4 regions of the Cytobacillus spongiae genome follow, and region 1 is predicted to be linked to each of the others. Evidence: predicted binding sites of a transcription regulator. Region 1 holds the regulator's gene; each other region holds the start of a gene.
The links. The regulator Rex, encoded in region 1, represses fermentation and respiration genes when NADH is low (regulators of the CRP and FNR family bind a similar motif). The targets are predictions, from matches to a motif close to TTGTGAAATATTTCACAA.
Positions count from the first base shown of each region.

Region 2: the regulator Rex is predicted to act here: its motif matches at 2,128-2,145, upstream of LS684_RS06985 (hemerythrin domain-containing protein).
Region 3: the regulator Rex is predicted to act here: its motif matches at 2,797-2,814, upstream of LS684_RS03545 (TorD/DmsD family molecular chaperone).
Region 4: the regulator Rex is predicted to act here: its motif matches at 2,590-2,607, upstream of hcp (hydroxylamine reductase).

Region 1 covers NZ_CP089997.1:302,935-308,122, reverse strand. Annotated here, with positions in the region: gene groES (co-chaperone GroES) at 1-74, opposite strand, end outside; gene LS684_RS01735 (CPBP family intramembrane glutamic endopeptidase) at 378-1,109, shown strand; gene LS684_RS01730 (YdiK family protein) at 1,110-1,316, shown strand; gene tatC (twin-arginine translocase subunit TatC) at 1,343-2,083, opposite strand; gene LS684_RS01720 (twin-arginine translocase TatA/TatE family subunit) at 2,101-2,286, opposite strand; gene LS684_RS01715 (redox-sensing transcriptional repressor Rex) at 2,363-3,016, opposite strand; gene moaC (cyclic pyranopterin monophosphate synthase MoaC) at 3,200-3,688, opposite strand; gene LS684_RS01705 (ABC-F family ATP-binding cassette domain-containing protein) at 3,834-5,188, shown strand, end outside.
Region 2 covers NZ_CP089997.1:1,357,671-1,362,858, forward strand. Annotated here, with positions in the region: gene LS684_RS06965 (FAD-dependent oxidoreductase) at 1-550, shown strand, start outside; gene LS684_RS06970 (ferredoxin family protein) at 550-834, shown strand; gene LS684_RS06975 (DUF8096 family protein) at 1,299-1,469, opposite strand; gene LS684_RS06980 (hypothetical protein) at 1,692-2,030, opposite strand; gene LS684_RS06985 (hemerythrin domain-containing protein) at 2,203-2,727, shown strand; gene LS684_RS06990 (phosphotransferase enzyme family protein) at 2,796-3,779, shown strand; gene LS684_RS06995 (ATP-binding protein) at 3,820-5,188, opposite strand, start outside.
Region 3 covers NZ_CP089997.1:680,611-685,798, forward strand. Annotated here, with positions in the region: gene LS684_RS03530 (molybdopterin-containing oxidoreductase family protein) at 1-227, opposite strand, end outside; gene LS684_RS03535 (4Fe-4S dicluster domain-containing protein) at 376-927, shown strand; gene LS684_RS03540 (PucR family transcriptional regulator) at 935-2,500, shown strand; gene LS684_RS03545 (TorD/DmsD family molecular chaperone) at 2,899-3,591, shown strand; gene LS684_RS03550 (molybdopterin-dependent oxidoreductase) at 3,609-5,188, shown strand, end outside.
Region 4 covers NZ_CP089997.1:2,575,924-2,581,111, reverse strand. Annotated here, with positions in the region: gene LS684_RS13080 (ABC transporter permease subunit) at 1-1,903, shown strand, start outside; gene LS684_RS13075 (Hsp20 family protein) at 1,969-2,472, opposite strand; gene hcp (hydroxylamine reductase) at 2,670-3,968, shown strand; gene LS684_RS13065 (hypothetical protein) at 4,213-4,389, shown strand; gene LS684_RS13060 (Crp/Fnr family transcriptional regulator) at 4,874-5,188, opposite strand, start outside.

The sequences.
Region 1 (5,188 bases):
ACGATACCGCTTGCAGTTTTTTCTTCCGTTTCAACAAGCTCAATTACTACGCGATCACCTAGTGGCTTTAACAAGTGAAACAACCTCCTCAAATAATATGTAAATTTTTATTCTTATTAGCACTCTCATCTATTGAGTGCTAACACAATTATTATATTAATGAATCTGATATCTTTTTGCAAGCATCATGATTAAATTTTTTTCATAATTTATCAATTTTTGAATAACCTTTTGTACAACCTTTACAAGTATACTCTTGTTTTTTCATTTTATCCCTTTAAGTTTAAAAAGTTGGACCTTGGTATTTGATAGTTCATTGCGATTACTAGTAGAATAAAGAACGAGTGCCTAATTATTTGAATAAAGGAGACACTAATTTGAAGAAAGAGTATTGGATTATCTTAATCATATACTTAGCCATGCATCTTTCCGGAGTTGTTGCACCTCCCATTATTATGTTTTTTGGTGTACTGTTTGGAAGACCTGAAGATACGATGGCAATAGGAGCGGTATCCTTCTGGCTTGTTTTTAGCTTCACTCTCGCGTTCATTCTAATCCTAATTGTGTTAAGGAAAGAAATGAAAACACCTTCCCTTGAACGCGATCGGGCAACCATCGGGCAATCCGTCTCATGGGCTATTGGCGGAGTATTTCTTGCTCTCTTCGCACAAATCGTGGCAGCAAACATCGAACGATTGATTGGGATTGAGGTGGGCTCTGAAAATACCGAGCAAATCATATCAATTATTGAAGCTTTTCCAATCGTGATGCTTGTTAGCTCAATTATCGGCCCCATTCTTGAGGAAATTGTGTTTAGAAAAATTATTTTTGGCAGCTTATATAAAAAATTTAATTTCGTTATCTCTGGAATTATCAGCTCTGTTATCTTTGCGTTTGCACACTTAGAACCTGAGCATGTGCTTCTATATACAGCCATGGGCTTTACCTTTGCCTTTCTGTATGTAAAAACCAAACGGATTCTTGTACCGATCTTTGCTCATGTCGCAATGAACACATTTGTTGTCATTACACAATCGGTATTTAAAGAGGAGATCGAGAAGATGCTCCGGGAAGCAGAGAAAATTCAGAGCTTTATTGGAGGATTTTAGATGAGAAGGTCACCACTGTTCTCTGGCATCGTTTACGTATGTCTTGGATTAATTTTTACCTTATTTGCTGTACAAAATGTAAGGGAAAGCGGCGAATATGGATTTATTACCTATTTATTTATCATGCTTGCCACCTTCGACCTTGGTTCAGGCATACGCATGATCATGTTTCACTTCAAGCTCAAAAAAGTGGAAAACAAAAAATGAGCCTCTCGCTTGGGAGGCTCATTTTTTTAATCATAGGATTCCATCGATTCCTGTGCTTTTTTATAAGAAAAACGGGAAATGATGATGCTTACTTCATATAGGAGCAGTAGCGGGACAGTCACCATTAAATGAGATAATAATTCTGGTGGAGTAATAAATGCTGCAATGACAATTAATACAAAATAGGCATATTTCCGAACTTGGCTTAAAAACATTGGCGTAACTAATCCAAGCCTCGTTAGAAACATAATCACAACCGGCAATTGAAATAAAAATCCAAATGGGAGTGTTAGCTGAAATAAAAACTGAAAATATTCATTGATTCCAATCACTTGGTTAATATTTAATCGGTCGGAAATTCGGGTCATAAAGTCTATGACAAACGGAAAGAGAATAAAGTAAGAAAAAGCAATCCCCCCGATAAATAATAGAACCGAGATGGGAATATAGCTTAATGTAACCTTTCGTTCTTTTTCATAGAGACCTGGACTAATAAATGACCACAATTGATATAAAATAACAGGTGATGTAAGAACAAAGGCAATAATAAAGGCAAATTGCATGTACACTTTAATCGGATCCGTTAAACGGAACGCATTCATCGTAAGCTCTTTTGCCTCATCTGCATTTTGCAGGAAGACTATTAACGGCTCAGCTACGAAAAAGCTCAAAATGACAGCAATAAAGAAGAAAACGACTGAAATCACTAGCCGTTTTCTTAATTCACCTATATGTTCAAACATCGTCATGTCTTTATGAGAATCCATAACGCTTCATCCTAACATTACTTAACTTCTTTATCTTTTTTCACATCATCGTCATCGTCGTCCGCTAGACCCTTCGTCGCATTCTTGAACTCACGAAGTGTATTTCCTGCCGCTTTACCAAGCTCAGGTAGCTTTTTTGGACCGAATACTAATAATGCTACAAATACAATTAGTAAGAGGCTTCCCATACCAACGTTCATCATTTTAGCCTCACCTCCCTTTCTCTATCATAACGTTTTTATACTGATGTTCAACTGTTTTCTATTGGATAGAATAAATTTAAGATTCCACTTGTTCATTCGGATAATGCTTTAAGAAATAGACGAGAGACTGAAGCTCAACTGCCAAATCAATATGATGAATACGAATCGTTGAAGGCACATTTAATCGAGCCGGTGTAAAATTCAAAATCCCCTTAATATTGACCTCTACAATTCGATCGGTAATCGTTTGCGCAACTGGCGCTGGTACGGTTAAGATCGCTACCTGCACATCATGTTCTTTAATCTTTTCTTCAAGGTCATCCATGTGATAGATGGGAACACTTCCGATTTTTTTCCCGACGCGATCTTCGGACACATCAAAAGCAATTTCGATCTTTGTATTATTATTCTTTAAAAAATTATAATTTAAAAATGCCGTTCCTAAGTTTCCGACCCCAATTAACGCAACCTTTGTAAGCTCGTCCTGGTCGAGTGTTTTTCGAAAGAAGGATAATAAATAATTCACATTATACCCATATCCCTTCTTTCCTAAAGCACCAAAATAAGAAAAATCTCTACGTATTGTTGCAGAATCGACCTTTACGGCTTCACTTAACTCAGCAGATGAAACCCGCTGTTTTCCTGAAGAATGTAAGTTTTTTAAAAAACGATAATATAATGGCAGCCGCTTGGCTGTCGCTTGCGGAATTTTGATGGTTTCATTATTCATATCAATCTCCCCCGCTCCCCTACTCTAGTATTTGTTGTTTTCCTTAAGAGACCGTTAATCTTCGTTAACCTTCTGTAGGCTCTCAGATGGTGCAGTCATCCTTCTTCATCAAGAGATTTCTTCGTGTATCTCCACACAAATAGTCATCCTGCTAAGTCCCTTTACCAGAAAGATTCTTTTTTACTATAGCTTTTCTCGTTTAAAGTCACCGTTTTTCCCGCCTGTTTTCTCTACTAAATACGTTTGACCTATTACCATTCCTTTATCAACTGCCTTACACATATCATAGACAGTAAGGGCACAAACGGACGCAGCTGTTAGCGCTTCCATTTCAACACCTGTATTACCCTTTGTTTTGACGGCTGCTTCTATTTCTAGAATATAGTCTTCCTCTTTCACTGTCCATGCAAATGATATGTCTACTCCAGTTAATGGGAGTGGATGGCACATTGGAATTAGCTCGCTCGTTTTTTTACAAGCCATGACTCCAGCTACCTGGGCGACGGCAAGCACATCCCCTTTTTTCATTTGTTGATTAGTAATTCTCTCATAAATTTCTTTATTAACTGTAATGCTAGAATGAGCAATTGCCGTTCTTATTGTTTCTGGCTTATCACTCACATCCACCATCTTTGCTCTTCCTTCTTGATTAAAGTGTGTAAATTCTGTCATCTTTAAAAAACACCTCTCTATCAAAATATACACTATTTTATTCCATCTGTGTATGAACTTTGTACGTTACTTCACAAGTTTACTCTTATTGCTCGAATTATAGAAGATAAGTTACACTATTTCTATAACATTGAGGTGAAAGAACATGATTTTATTACAAGTAAACCAATTAAATAAATATTTTGGTGCTGACCTTATTTTATCGAATATAAAGCTAGAAGTACAATCCAGGGACCGAATAGCGCTCGTTGGGCGAAATGGTGCAGGTAAGTCGACTCTTTTAAAGATCATTGCAGGACAGCTTTCCTATGAATCTGGAGACATGATTAAACCAAAAGGAGTCGAAATTGGCTATCTTGCTCAAAACACAGGACTCGCTTCAGAATTATCGATTTGGGATGAAATGCTTACCGTGTTCAACCATCTTCGTCAAATGGAAAAAGATTTGCGCAGATTAGAAGAAAAGATGGCGAACCCAAATATCTTTGATCAGCCTACTGAGTATGAGCGCATCTTAAAAGAGTATGATTTGCTTCAGGTGGAATTTAAAGAGCGGGGCGGCTATCAATACGAGTCTGATATCCGTTCAGTCCTCCACGGATTACATTTTCATGACTTTGATTATTCGACAACTATATCTACTTTAAGCGGTGGACAAAAAACGAGGCTCGCTCTGGCCAAGCTCTTATTATCAAAGCCAGATATTCTAATTCTTGATGAGCCGACGAACCATCTTGATATTGAAACCTTAACATGGCTGGAGCAGTATTTACAGAGCTATTCAGGTGCCATATTAATTGTATCCCATGATCGCTATTTCCTTGATAAAGTCGTCAACCAGGTGTATGAGATTTCAAGGCACCAAATTACGAAATTCACAGGTAACTATAGTTATTACTTAGACCGTAAAGCAGAGAACTATGAGCGAGATATGAAGCAATACGAGAAGCAGCAAGAGGAAGTGGCCAAGCTCCAAGATTTTATTCAGAAAAATTTAGCCCGTGCCTCTACAACAAAACGCGCACAAAGCAGAAGAAAGCAGCTTGAGAGAATGGAGTTAATGGATCGTCCACTAGGGGATGAGAAGTCAGCGACGTTTCATTTTGATATCGAAAAGCAAAGTGGAAATGAAGTGCTGAACATTCGTGACCTTGCAATTGGCTATGAAGAACAAATAGTGACAAAACAGATAACGATGAGACTCACTAGAGGTGATAGCATTGCCTTAGTGGGACCTAACGGTATTGGAAAATCTACCTTGCTTAAAACGATTATGAACATGCTAAAGCCCTTTGCTGGAATCATTAATCTAGGTTCAAACGTAGCTATTGGCTACTATGATCAGGAGCAAGCAAAGCTTACTTCTAACAAGCGAGTATTAAATGAGCTATGGGATGATTATCCTCTGAAAAGCGAAAAAGAAATACGAACTGTATTAGGCAATTTCTTATTTTCCGGGGATGATGTGTTAAAGACAGTTTCCACCTTAAGCGGTGGGGA
Region 2 (5,188 bases), 1.1 Mb from region 1:
ATTAAAGCCTTACGATCTTTTAGATCATCTAAAAAACCACCCAATGGTAAAGCCACTATTATCTGGGGGCGAATCTGCTGAGTATTTGGCTCATTTAATTCCTGAGGGTGGATATCATTCCGTACCAAAGGTGATAGGGAATGGAGTACTAGTTATAGGAGATGCGGCACAGCTCGTCAATGCTATACACAGGGAAGGGTCAAATATGGCGATGAGTTCTGGAAAAATGGCGGCTGAAGCAATCGTCAAAGCAAAAGTCAGAAATGATTTTTCAGAAGTTGGTTTAAGTAGTTATCGAGATTCATTATACAATAGCTTCATCATTAAGGATCTAGAAAAATATAAGAATGCTGCACATACCTTTGAACAATACCCGCAATATTTTAAAGATTACATCCCTATGATGAACCAAGCTGCTAGTAAATTTTTCACAGTGGATGGCACACCTAAAAAAGATAAACAAAAGCAAATCATGAAAAGTGTTACAGGTGAAAAAGGTACTTTAAAAGTATTATCTGATATGTATCGTGCCTGGAAGGCGGTGAAGTAATGTCGACCAAAACGATTGAAGAAAAACAGTATTTAGTTCGTTTTAAAGCGGATCACAAGTCTCATTTAACGATAATAGATCACGATATTTGCTTAACCCAATGTCCGGATAAGCTTTGTACCCTGTTTTGTCCAGGAGAAGTATATAAATGGGAAGGGAAACGAATGCAAGTAGGATATGAAGGTTGCCATGAGTGTGGAAGCTGCCGAATTGGATGTCCTACTCAAAATATTAAATGGGAATATCCGAAAGGCGGATATGGTGTCATTTTCAGGTTAGCGTAATCATAATGCGTAAGGGCTAGTTCAATATTTTTTGAACTAGCTTTTTTGTTGCTTAAGATAGTATCAAATTAATCAATCGTTGTTAAGTGCTTCGATATCCAGCTCCTTAGTCATGCCCTAGCCTGACCAAGGAGCCATGCACGATTGCTCCAAGTAGTGAATTATCTATAACTGTGGTAATAGAGGTTTGCATTTAGAGGTGAAGTGAAGAACTTATGTTCAAGAACCGTCCAAAGCTTTTTCCAAAGCCTAGCTCGGTGAAAGGAGCATAAGGTGCTTGTCTCATGTGGTAACGGTGCTACAGAAAAGTCCTTTCATGAGCTGCAGAGGAGACTTGGTGATCTTCACCTGAAAGCGGGCTTTTGGTGAAATTACAAAATCTCAGCAATAGTTTACTTCATAAGAAGACAAAAGAGTTCGTTAATCCCTTTTGTCTTCAATCTGACACATTTACTCAATGAAAATTATATGCTTTTGGTTAACCCGCAGTTTGAGCATTTTCTTAGAAATTGATAATTTTTAACAGAGCTATTAAAATGTGTTGATCCACAATTGTCGCAACGACCGCTTTCTTTATCTGGGTAATCTTGATAATCATAGATTATACTCGTATCTAACTTCTGATCTTCATTCATGAAATCACCTAATCTTGATAGTATTGATTGTTATTGTATCATACGAATGAAAAGTCGTTAAAGCTCATTACCGTGCTTTTTTTATACTGTTTCGTAAGAGATTTAACAAAATCCAAGAATTATTTATTAACTATGTAGGAAAATCACTATCTGTATGAGAATTCACAAAGGAGTCGAAAAAGAAGGGGGAATCCTGAGGGGAACTGAGGAATAACAGAGGAATTAACTAATTTTTTGGCTTAATGTTTCTTTATATAACTGGTCATTTAAACTGGACTTTTCAAGGGTATCGGCATGTTCAAAGGCAGTATCCATACAATCATATAGCTCAGAATAGTATACTGGTTTGTTGCTAATAATACCTTCATCAGTATTCGCAGGAAATACAAACACTCTCCAGCTGTACACTGTTTCATTGTCCTCATTTCGTTTACTTTCAAGAGCAATTAGCCAATGAGAAAAGGCAGATTCATTTTCATCATGGAATAGTAATTCGTAATCACTTCCACCAATAGGAATCAAAGATTTTGGGTAAAAATCCGGGTAATTCAAATCATTCATATCTACAACTCCTTTCATCTCCTTTCATTATATGTGTTAAAAGGAACGAAAAATCATTCAACTTGTTAAAGTTTTTAGAATTTTTAATATTCTATCTTTGTGATGAGTATCACAACATCTTTCTTTTATCCCTTTTATAATGAAGTTAACAAGATGAAAGGGGCTTTTGCTGATGGAAATGCATAGCTGTATTAGTAGTATGATTGGAGCAGAGTCACCAGAGCTTTGCGAGGGACTTAAACAATTGAAGGACGAACATCCACCTTTATTAAATAAATTAGATGAAATCTTAAAAAGATGTAAGTCAATTGAAAGGGCATTTGAACAAGAGCAATTTTCTCATCTCATCAATGATGTTCTATTGTTTAAAGATGAACTAGAGCCTCATTCTGAAAGAGAGGAAGGGGTTCTATTTAAAATGATGGAAGCTTATATAGGAAAGGAAATGGGCCCTCTTGCAGTGATGGAATATGAACATGATCAAGCAAAAGGCTGTATTGGTAAGTTCATTGAAAATACAAAGCAAGATCGTCCTTTTTCAAAAGAAGAAATGATGGAGAATGTCGAACTAATTAAAAATGCATACTTTATTTTAGTTGATCATTTTGCAAAAGAAGAAAAAGTTTTATTTCCAATGGCAGAAAATTTGTTGTCTTTAGAAGAGAAAGTTGAATTGCTTCAGCAAATAAGAAATTAATCGCTTGGAATTATCTATCAGTCCGCACTTAATTGTTGTATAATTCTGTTTATTAAGGGGGGAGTTTGATGGAAGCAAGCGTTGATGTTTTGTTTTCTGCTGAAGTAAGAGGTCATTTTTTCGAGCAATTTGGTTTAAGGTCAGACTATAAAAAACTGGGTGATTTTGAAAACTATGTTTTTGAGGTATATCAAGACGACCAGCCATTTGTTATGAGGGTAACACATAGTACCCATCGAGATGAAGCTGATCTTATATCCGAATTAGATTGGTTGATGTATTTACATGATAAAGGATTGAATGTTCCGCAAACATATCCTTCAAGACAAACCAAATTTGTTGAGTCAAAAATAGTAGAAGATGGTTCCATTTTCTATGCTAGCCTGTTCTCGAAAGTCCCTGGAGCAATGGTATCAATTAATAGTAGTGAATTTAATGAGGATTTATTTTTTCTTTGGGGAAAGACAATTGGTGCAATGCATAAAGTGACAAAGGATTATGTTCCAGCTGAACAAATTAAAAAAAGGCCAGAGTGGGTAGAAGAGGATCTATTGAATATAGATAAGCATATCCCTGTTAACGAAGTAGTTGTAGTAGAGAATACGAAGAAGCTCATCCATGAACTCAAGGGGTTACCTGTAAATGATCGGAATTATGGTTTGATTCATTCTGATGTACATACAGGAAATTTCTTTCTTGATCATGATCAAATCTATGTATTTGATTTTGACGATTGTGGTTATCATTGGTATAGCTCAGATATCGCTATCCCCCTCTACTATTCTGTATTATATAAGAAGGTCGATGATAAGAGTGAATTTGCAAGCAAATTTATGTCCGCTTTTCTTAAGGGGTATAATGAAGAGTATACATTGTCACCGAACTTTAATAATGAACTGCCGCTGCTTTTAAGGCTAAGAGATGTCGTTCTATATGCTGTTTTAAATAAGAAAATAGCACCTGAAGATCGAAGCCAAAACCTAACGATTATGATGAAGGAAATAAAGCACAGAATTGAGAATGAACAAGTAATTGTAAACATTAGAAGATAAGAGTAGCAAAAGAGTAAGAGCATAGAAATCATCTATGCTCTTACTCTTTTGCTAAGGGAAGTGTAATAGTTACTTTTGTCCCGTTATTTTCTTTGCTTGAAATCGATATCTCTCCATTAAAAGATTCGATAATTCGTTTGCAAACAACAAGTCCTAATCCAGTTCCTGTTTCTTTCGAAGTATAGAATGGGTTGAAGATCTTGTCCATATCAGCTTTAGGGATTCCTATTCCTGTATCCGTTATTGTGATGGTAGAGGTATTCTCTAACTTTATTAAAGAAATTGTTAAAGAGCCATTTGGCTTCATTGATTCAAAAGCATTTTTAGTTACATTCAATATTACTTGTTTCATTTGATCTTTTGTACAAAGAATCATCACATGTGATGGTGGAATTGCTTTATTATAAGTAATGCTAGAATAGGCAGCTTCGGAGGCAATTAAAGGATCTAACTCCATTAGAACATCTCGAAGGTCAATACTCTCCATTTTTTGTGCTGTTGGCTTACCTAAAATTAAAAATTCTCCAACAATCTCATTAATTCGGTTAATCTCCTTATTAATAACTGTAAAGTAAAACTGGTCTTGTGGATCTGTATACTTTTCACTTAGAAGCTGAATGAGCCCATTTATTCCAGTAAGTGGATTTCTGATTTCATGAGCCGTACTCGCAGCTAATGTTCCGACAAGCTCTAATTTTTGAATCTCATTCTGTTTCTTTTCAATTGCCGCTCTTCTTTTTAATAGGATATAGAGTACGAATAAAAAAAAGATGTGGAAAAATATACCGATTAAAACAAGGATAACAGCTGAATCTTTAAAAAGAGCTTTTTTGTCTTGTCCATTAATTTTAATGCTCATGCTCCAAGGGATCATATCAAATGGGATAGATAACCATTCTCCAGACTCTTCAATTTCCTGATTTTGCGTATTCAAGCCCATAATAGGATCACCTTTGGCATTCATCACATAAAGCTGATCATCTGGTGTAAGGACTTTCATCACATTTTGAATATAATCTACACGGATATGGGCTAATAAAATATAAGAGAGCTCATGGTTATTCGTTACCGGAAATCCGATTCCAATTACTCTTTGCCCATTGTTTAACGTTTCTAGTTGGTTCGATATCACGATGTCTTTAGCTGCGATTACTTCTTGAATATAGGAATACTTTGAAAAGTCTGTGCCTATAACAAGTTTGTTTGAGCCCGTCAGCAAGTCCCCATCTGAATTTAATAAATGAATGCCACCATATCGAGGGTCTGTTTTTTGTGCCTGTGATAAAAGCGGTTGAATTTCTTCCAATGTGTCTATACCTGTTTCAATCGTAATAGAAAGCATATCTAGGGATGTAACAGTTTCGGAAATTAAGTCATTCCAAGTGGTTTTATGAATAGAACCAACCCAT
Region 3 (5,188 bases), 380 kb from region 1:
GAACCTTTTATTTCTTGAAAGTAGGGGTATCTAAGCCGTTCTAAGTGACTATTTTTTTCTAAATATGAATAACCTTTAGCACAAAGCTTCCCTTGTGTATAAGGATGTTTTGGCATACCAGTTAATGAAAATAATTGTCCATTCTCAACTGTTGAATTCATGCTGCAATTACTGAAACAATTTCGTGGGCATGCATGATGATATTGATTTTTTGTTGTTTTCTCCAAAACTTTTCACTCCTATTCAAGATGCACTGGGTGTTATTACGTGAAAAACTTCACAAGATTGTCGTTCAAAAGATAATTTTTGCCTTTTCCATATTTTATACTAATAAAGTGGGGCAGAAAATATTTTTTTGAAAAGAAGGGAAGTATCTTGCTCAATCAATTTATGTTTTCCGTTGACCTTAATAAGTGTATAAATTGCAAAACCTGTGAAATGTCTTGTAATACTTTTCATGGTTTAACGGATGTACATCGAAGGAATGTCATTACGATTAAAGAAGGTTCCGATGCACTTATCTATTTTTCCATTTCTTGTAACCATTGTTTAAACCCTGTATGTATCTCTATTTGCCCACAAAATAATTATCAAAAGCGTAGTGATGGAGTAGTTATCCTTGACTCTAATAGATGCCAGGCATGTATGCGATGTGTCACAGCTTGTCCATTTCACGCTCCCAAAATAAATCCTAGAACAAACCGAGTAGATAAATGTAATCTCTGTGTAGAAAGACTAGATCAAGGATTAAAGCCTGTCTGTGTCGAAAACTGCATTACAAATGCCATTGGAATAATAGAGGTCAATATGAAGGAACGAAAAACATATGACTTCCGTGAAGCAAATATTCCTCTTGTAGGGTTCACAAACCCATCAGTATTAATTAAAAAGAAGCTAACGGGTCTGATGTTTCTAAGAGAAGGGTGATGTCTGCATGAAAGATTCGTTACAAGGATTGTTATTAAATGTCCCTCTGTTTCAGTTAAAGTTTCTTACTCCTTTACCAAAGCAACTACTTTATTTTAATTCAATCACTCAACAAATTCCTAACCAATTGCTAGAAAATCCAACAATTGTAACAATTACAGCTGGAGAAGAATTGGAGAGATTAAATAGAAGGTCTGTTGCTAATCAATTAATTCAAGACCCTAATCTGATATCAATAGTAGTATTTGCTGAAGATAAAGCACTTTTAAAACAAGAAGTACTTACTCTTTATGAAGAATGCAAATTACCGCTTATTCAAATAATGGACCTTGCTTCATTAAATGTTTTTCAATATAAAGGACAGAATGCTTATTTTTATTCAAAGTTGAGTAAGGAACTGGCAGGTGCGATGGAGAGTGGGGTAACAAAATTGGCTAGTGAATTATCAAAAGGCTTGGGAACTCCCTTTCTTTATTTAAATGAAAATCAACAACTTCTTTGGCAAACGGGAAGTGAGATGGAATTAAAAGTAGCACATCGCTGGCTAAATGCACATCTGAGAGAGATCCAGGGGATGAATGAAGATTCTATCACCATTTCAACGAATGAGGATGAAGGGTTCAAAGTATATTCGGTTAATATTGCAGGAGTCCTTAAACATAGTTTATTGGTTTTAAATTCTTTAGTTGATTGGCAGAAAAAAATGATTGATAAATTTATTGGTTTAACAGCGCTTATTTTGCAAACGGAAGGAATGTTTCGTGAACAGCAACAGATTATGCAGGAGCATTTTGTGTATGATCTTCTGTATCATAAATTTCAATCACAAAAAGTGATGATTACACAGGCAAAAACATGGGGGTGGAATTTAGAAATCCCTCATCATTTGCTTATAATCCATGTTGATGTGTCTGATGATTTGATGTCTAACATGGATTGGTTGGATGAAATGGTCTTTTTAATAGTAGAAAAAAAAGCTGATATGGAGGAAACTATTATCGTATTTCCATTTCAAGACCAGATTGTTGTTTTATTAGAGGATGGGGAAGATTGTACGAATAGCGAAAGAAATAACCGTGTTTTAGCAGTGGCAAACCAAATAGAAAAGGTGATTAATGAGCACTTTGCCTATTGTCAAATATCAATAGGAATAGGAAAGTGGTATCGAGATGCTACCTTTTTAAATAAAAGTTATCAGGAAGCAATCCAAGCATTAAGATTCGGGAAAATTTGGCTTGAAAATAGGAGTGTTTTTCATATTAATGATTTGGGAGTTCTGCGTCTCTTAATTCATATACACCAAGAGATATTATTTGATTATTGTCAGGAATATCTATCTGTTCTTTTAGAAAGTGATCGAGATCATGGTACGGATTTTATAAATACTTTAAAGGTCTATATTCAACATCAAGGCATTATTAGTGACGTTTCTGAAGCACTGTTTGTCCATCCGAATACATTACGTAACCGTATCAAAAAAATCGAAGATAAGACAGGGATTAATTTACAGGATCCAGAAGAATTTATGAATTTAATGGTGGCTTTAAAAATTCGCTCATTTATTAACTTGTAAGCTATCTCAAATATGATACAGATAAAATAGATCTAGCTTTTACTTTTAAAAGGCTAGATCTATTTATTTTTCAGACTATTAGAAGAAAAATTAAATTGTAATTAATCTTGCCTTTCATAAAATGTCCAATTATATAATTTTTGAGTGGAATCTAACTGTGATTATTACACAATTGTGAGTCTGTAACTATGGAGAATCGTACACTCCCTTTCGAGAGACATGACCGATAGAATAGAAACATAGAGTCATTGTTCTAGTAAACAGAGAACTGTAAGGGCAATCCCCTAGCTTTTAATTTGTGAAGTATTACACAATATAATATTCAAAGATAATTTTGGGGATATCTATTAAATTGTCCATTGCACGTCTACACTACAATCGAAAGAGGTGGAACTAAGATGAATCAGGTTATTCAAACCGATTTAAAGGAGATTCAAAATCTACTAGAGCTGAGAGTGTTCGCTTATGACATTCTACGTAGAACTTTTTTAGAAGAACCAACGAAGGAACTAGTTGAAAAATTTCAGGATGGTGTTATCAAATTTTTTCCCTTCAAAGAAGAACACACATTACTAATAGAAGGTGTAGATTTAGTTAACCATTATTTTGAAATATTTGATATGAATTCAAATTTTGATGGACTTCACTGGGACTATACCAAAATGTTCATTGGTCCATATCAATTACCAGCTCCAATGTGGGGATCTTCTTATGTAAACAAAGACGGACTTCTCTTTCAAGAAGAAACATTACGGGTAAGGAGATTTTATCTAGAATATTCCTTTGAACCATTCCATTATGGGAGAGAAGCAGAAGATCATTTAGGATTGGAACTCGATTTCATGTATCAGCTTAGCAAATTAACTAATGAACTATTAATCAATGATGATATCCCTCAATTAATTAAAATATTGACTGACCAAAGATATTTCCTGAGAGAGCATTTATTAAATTGGATTCCTATGTTTAGAAGTAACGTTATTGAGCACGCTGATACCAATTTCTATAAAGGTATGGTTAACGTCCTTAATGGATTTTTGATAATCGATCAGACTTGCTTAGATGAGTTGTCTTCTAAGTTAAGGATATAAACACTGGAGGTGTTTTTATGTCAAACTTTTTAAAGAAAGCATTGGATCATCGAATGAGCCGCAAAGCATTTCTAGGTTGGAGTACAGCATTAACAGCCGCTGCAGTTGTGCCATCATATGGTCTGACAAAAATTGATTCAAGAGTAGCAGCAGAAAAACTAGAAACAGAAGGAAAATGGATGACAGCCGCTTGCTGGCATAATTGTGGAGGACGTTGCCTTAACAAAGCACTAGTGGTTGATGGTGTGGTTGTAAGACAGAAAACGGATGATACGCACGAAGATAGTCCAGATTATCCACAACAAAGAGGGTGCCACCGTGGACGTTCACAAAGACATCAAGTATTTGGAGCAGATAGAATTAAATATCCAATGAAACGTAAAAACTGGGAGCCTGGTGGCGGAAAGAAAGAGCTACGAGGAAAAGACGAATGGGTCCGCATATCTTGGGATGAGGCGCTTGATTTGATTGCCACTGAGTTAAAAAGAGTGAAAGAGAACTATGGTAATAAATCTATTGTTGGAACTAGCCGTCTTCTAAATTTCTATGGTGGAGCGATGGTTCGCTGGGGCTCATCTTCATCAGGGGCATGGTCAATCCCACAGGAAACTATGGCAGGATTTATGTCATGGAGCGGAAATGACAGATTGGATTGGCGTAATGCGAAGCTTATTGTGATGTGGGGTTCAAATCCAACTCGATCCAATCTTGGAAACCCAAGCTACAATCTTTTACAAGCGAAAAAAGCTGGTGCAAAATTCATCTTTGTCGATCCTTCTGTCAGTCCATCTGTTAAGACTCTAGCAGATAAGCATATTCCGTGCCGGCCAGGAACAGATACAGCCCTCTTGCTTGGAATGGCTTATTATATGATTGAAAATAACTTGCAGGATCAAGACTTCCTTAACCGCTGTACGGTAGGATTTGACAAGGACCATATGCCTGAAGGTGCTGATCCGAAGGAAAATTTCAAGGATTATGTACTTGGAACTTATGACGGTGTTCCAAAAACACCTGAATGGGCTTCGGAAATTTGTGGTACTGATGTGAAAGTAATTAGAGAATTTGCTCATGAAATAGCTACAATAAAGCCAATGATTTTCACATCATCCTTTGCACCTGCTCGTACGTATAGAGGTCAGCAATTTTGTCAGGCATTCCTCACAGTTGGTTGGATGACTGGAAATGTTGGTAAACCAGGATCTGGGGTTTTTGCTATGAACTATGGGAAAAGACAAAGTTATGGAGGGAAAACGCTTGTTCGTGGAGGAAGTGGAGGGCTTCCACCAGCTGTTAACCCATTATTCCCCGATGCCACATATGGTGCCTATGATGGTTACCGTTGGGCAAACCCAACAAACCTCGAAGCTCATGGAATGGCTTATTGTGAAACCTACGATGCGATTCTAAATGGGGAGTATACAGCAACTGCTGGCCGTGGAAAAGTGAAATGCGATATTCGCATGCTTTGGTTAGTACGTGATGGAAGCGGCTATAACTTTTTAAATCAATCATCAGATATTAATAAAGGGATAAAAGCCTTCCGTAAGGTAGATGCGATTTTTACAAATGATATCGTACTTTCAACCATTTCTAA
Region 4 (5,188 bases), 1.8 Mb from region 1:
TATCCGAAAAAAAACACAGGAAGAATATAAGTATGCATATATAGATGCGGCGAAAACATTGGGTGCCAATCGACATCGCTTGATTTGGAAGCATATTTTTCCCCAAATGAAAGAGTCGTTGTTAGTAATGTTTTTGCTTGAAATTGTCTATGTTATTACGATTATGGGGCAGTTAGCATTAGTGAACATCTTTGTTGGAGGGACTAAAGTGACGTATGATCCGATCTTATATCACTCCCAAACTTTGGAACTTGCTGGACTTGTCGGCCAATCAAGAGACTACATATATGGAAATACTCATATCCTGATTACCCCATTGATCGTATTATTATTCACTACAATTGGGTTTAGCCTTTTAGCGAATGGGCTAAAAAATCGCTTTCAATCAACTTATCAGCGTACACCTTGGATTCGAACAGGACATGCAGCCATTTTGAAGCCAGTCCGGAAGGCGTATGGAAAACAAGCTATGCTATGGTCGCTAACAGGTGAAAAGCTTGCCATGAGCTGTTTTATTCTTTTATTCATCACTGCTGGATCCTATGTATATATGACAAAGGATGATGATGTCGGCGTGAAAAATGGTAGTAAGGCGAAGTATGATCTCTCGTTAAGAATGAATGAAGAAGGGGAGTTTACGACAAATGCTTCGATTGAGGTCAAGAATCATTCTAACGATAGCTGGGAAGATATTGTGTTTTATTTTATCCCAAATGTATTTAGAGAGGGTCATTCCTTTAAAAGTGTAAAGGGAAGTGCACAAGTTAATATTCAGAGTGTAAAAGCGAATGGAGTGGAACAGACTTACGACTTAACAGAAGATACGTTTACGATTAAATTATCGGAAGAGCTGAAAAAAAGGGATAAGGCCACTGTTGAAATTACGTATTCTTTTACCGTCCCTGAGGAAGGGAACCGTTTTTCAAAGGTGGATGAAAATTATTATTTAGCACAATGGTACCCAATGCTCGCTACTTATCAAGGAGGAAAATGGAACAAAGGCCCATACTCTGAAGGGGTAGAAACGTATCATACCGATTTCTCCGATTTCCGTGTGGCCTACGAGCTACCAGCTGGCTATTCCATCGTTTCAACAGCGGACAAAGATGGAGAGCTTGAGCAAAATAAAGGGACAGTGAAAATGAAGAAGGTGAGAGATTACTTTATTGCGATTATCAAAGATATGAAGGTTTATGAGACGGAGGTCGACGATGGTGTCAAAATTCGCCTGTTTGCGAAAGAAGATCATGATAAAGATCCTGATCAAGCTCTTGAGATTGCAAAAGACGCACTATCCTTTTACCAACAGAATATTGGGGAGTATCCTCATCAACAGTTAGATATTGTGTTTGATGATGGTCCTTTTATGGAATACCCAGGAATCGTAACAGTTAATCCATATGTTAATGATGATTCTTTTTTTGAACTTTCCATCGTACATGAAATTGCCCATCAGTACTTTTATGGTGTCGTTTCAAATGATCCGTACCATGAGGGCTGGATTGACGAAGGCATTACTGAGTTTGCAACATCCCTTTATTATTTTGTCGGACAGAACCAAAGAGATTCTATCGCATTTTCCCTTCCTAGATCCCGGATGAAGCGAATCGAAGAGCTAGAGTTAGGAAGGCAGCATTCGAATGTAACGGTAGATGAATTAAAACATACCGGTTATTTATACGGTCAACCAGCAATTGAAATCTATCAGATGATTCTTGAAAAATATCGGAATCTGGGAGATCATCCAAAAGAAGTTGCTGTTGCCTTTTTGCAGGATTATTATGAGCATTTTAAGTACAAAGAAGTGGATACGGAAGAATTCGTTTCCTTTTCAAAAGCTTATTTCGAAGTGCCAACCGATTATTTTAACAACTGGCTCGATACGAAAAACGTACAAAAATAGTTAACAACGAAACGGCACCGCCAATTGTTTGCTCTCACAATTTGACGGTGCCGTTTTTTTGGATATTACTCTGCATCAATGATGACCGTTTTCCCTTTCGGTTTGGGAACTTTAATTTGAAGCAACCCATCTCTGTAGGATGCTTTTACCTGTTTTTCTGGAATGGGGTGAGACAGCATAATGGATCGACTCATTTTTTGTATATGCTGCTGTTTTCGATACATTTTCTGCGCTTGGTCCTCTTCGAAAACTGATTCTTGATGTTGAACAGTAATCGATAAAGTATGGTTTAGAATATCGATGTGGATTTGGTCCTTCTTTATACCTGGAAGCTCTGCGGTAATGATATGCTCGTGATCCTTTTCCACATGATTGACACGAAACGATGGCGTGGCTGGAAATGGTGATTGAAAAAAATCATCAATGTTTTGTAAAAGTCCTTTAACAGGTCTTTCGTTGAAAAAATGATTCATCGATTTCATGATCTCACCGAAAGGTTCATTCCGATTGCGTTTTTGTTGGTGGTCATCTTTAGGTGGTTTAGAAGACATGTCTTCATCTCCTCTCAACAGTTTTCCTCCTTGATAATATATGCACGAGAATAGGCGTTGTTCTTGGAAGCAAGCTGTTCTCTGATTTTCATTTCAAGTGAAGTAAATATGAACGATTTTTGACAGTTCCTAGAGGTGTGATACGAATCACACTAAGTTAGGCTTTTGAAAGGTATTCTAAAACTGTAATAAGAAGGTAGAGAGGGGATATGAATATGTTTTGTTATCAATGTGAGCAAACTCCATCTGGGGGATGTAAAATAATTGGAGTTTGTGGAAAAGATGAAACGATTGCAAGTTTACAAGATACGATTATCTTTGGGTTAAAAGGAATCGCAGCTTACCGAACACATGCTAATCAACTTGGGTATACCGACCCTTTTGTAGATGCTACAACACATGAAGCATTATATATGACATTAACAAACTCTAATTTTAATGTACAAGAACATATTGATATGGCAATGAAGGTTGGACAATCAGCCGTTCGAATGATGGAAGTGTTAGATGAAGCACATACGAAAAGGCTAGGTATTCCGCAGCCCATTCGTGTTTCCCAAAATAAAATTGAAGGCAAATCTATTATTGTAACAGGTCATAACTTATTTGCACTTGAGGAGCTTTTGAAGCAAACAGAAGGTAAAGGAATCAATATTTATACCCATTCAGAAATGCTTCCTGCACACGGATACCCACAGTTAAAGAAATATGCCCATCTGAAGGGGAATATCGGAAAAGCATGGTATGATCAACGACGCTTATTTGAGAAGTTCCCAGGAGCTATTTTGGCCACAACTAACTGTGTGATGCCGATCAAAGGTACATATGCCGATCGGATGTTCTCATATGAAGTAGCAGGCCTTGAAAATGTGTTAAAGATCGAGAATGATGACTTTAGTCCGCTAATCAATCGCGCATTAGAGCTTCCAGAGGCAAATATTGAGTCTGATGAAACATTACTAACAGGCTTCCACCATGAAACCGTATTAGGACTTGCACCAGAAGTAATCGATGCAGTTAAAGCAGGAAAAATTAAAAGATTCTTTGTTATTGCAGGCTGTGACGCACCTGGAAAAGGCGGAGAATACTACCGCGAGCTAGCCACATCATTACCTCCAGAAACCGTCATTTTAACCACATCTTGCGGGAAATTCCGTTTCAATGATGTAGACTACGGTGTCGTTCCTGGAACAGAGATTCCAAGATATATTGACTTAGGGCAATGTAATAATTCAGGGTCAACTGTGAAAATTGCGAAAGCATTAGCAGATGCGTTTGAATGTGAAATTAATGAGCTTCCAGTTAGTATTGTCTTATCTTGGTTCGAACAAAAAGCGGTAGCGATTTTATTAGGGTTATTTAGTCTAGGGATTAAAGACATTCGCATTGGGCCGAAGCCGCCTGAATTCATCTCTGAAGGTGTGATGAATGTTTTACAAGAAACCTTTAACTTAAAATTAATTGGAACGGCAAAAGAGGATATGGAAGAAATGCTGGAGCTATCTGCCAAGTAAGTTAGTTGGTTTGTGTATCTCTAATGATAGCGGTTAATTTTACTAGATAACGAGAACATAAATAAGGCAAACTTAAATTCTTGCCCATATAGCATACCAATTCGTTAACGGATTGGTATGCTATTTTTTTGAGAGGAAGTTAGAAAAATGGAAAATAAGATGTTGGCAGGAATAAGTGTTTTGATGGGTAATATTATATATTGAATAGATTTCAGAATTAAGGATAGTTGAAGGGGAGTTGGATATGAAGGAACGATCAGAAAAAAGGTATCATGCGCCTACTGGTTCAAAAAGTGCGATTACATTTGGTTCGGCTTTAGCAATTGCAATATCTTGGAGTATTCATCAATCTGTTCTCTGGGCCATTATTCACGGGTTCTTTAGTTGGTTCTATGTCATCTATTATGTATTAACAAGGTAAAGGGTCATTGAAGTGAATTCTATGGATTTACGATGGAAGAGCTGTTGAAAGGGTGATTTTCGCTGCAGGCGCTGGCTTATCTTGGGACAAATTTGGGAGGCTCACTGACGCTAACTCTGAAGTGACAGGTTGTTTCGCTTTAAGGGAGGGCGGTGAGCCTCCTCATCGACTAAATCACTTCCTTGGTCTTACCTGTTCTCCTAGTCCAGAAATTCTGCCACCATACATGGTAAATCGCGCTAGTTATGAGGGGAACTGAGCAACTACCATAGTTTTCACACTTCAAATCAATGAATATAGCTTTCGCTTAATAGTTTGATTGTGCCAATGTGAGTTCGTTTCATTATGCTCCGCCACTTGCTTTCCGCAGGGAGGAAGTCAAGCCTCCTCAGCTCGCTTTCGGGGTCTTGACTTTTCCTCTTTATTCCTCAAGAGTTTTACACACCTTCGGTTCCAATCACCTACTACAAATATCATCCTTGCCTTAAATCAATTCATCCAAGAGCGATTCTTTTTCATAAATCATATCTCCATTTGCCGTCACTTCGAGTAACTGCTTTTTCTTCATTTTCGTTAATGTTCTGCTGACGGTTTCTCTTGTTGTTCCGATCATGTTGGCTAGATCCTTGTTTGTGAAATCAGCTTTTAGCACTATTTTTCCATCAGCGGTTTCTTGTCCATGTAAGTTTCCTAGTCGAACGATGAGCTTAATAATTTGTTCGTACGTGTTATTTAGAATTTGTGCTTCTAGCCGTTCTTGAAGATCCACTATTTTCTCCCCAAGAACTTTAAAAACCTT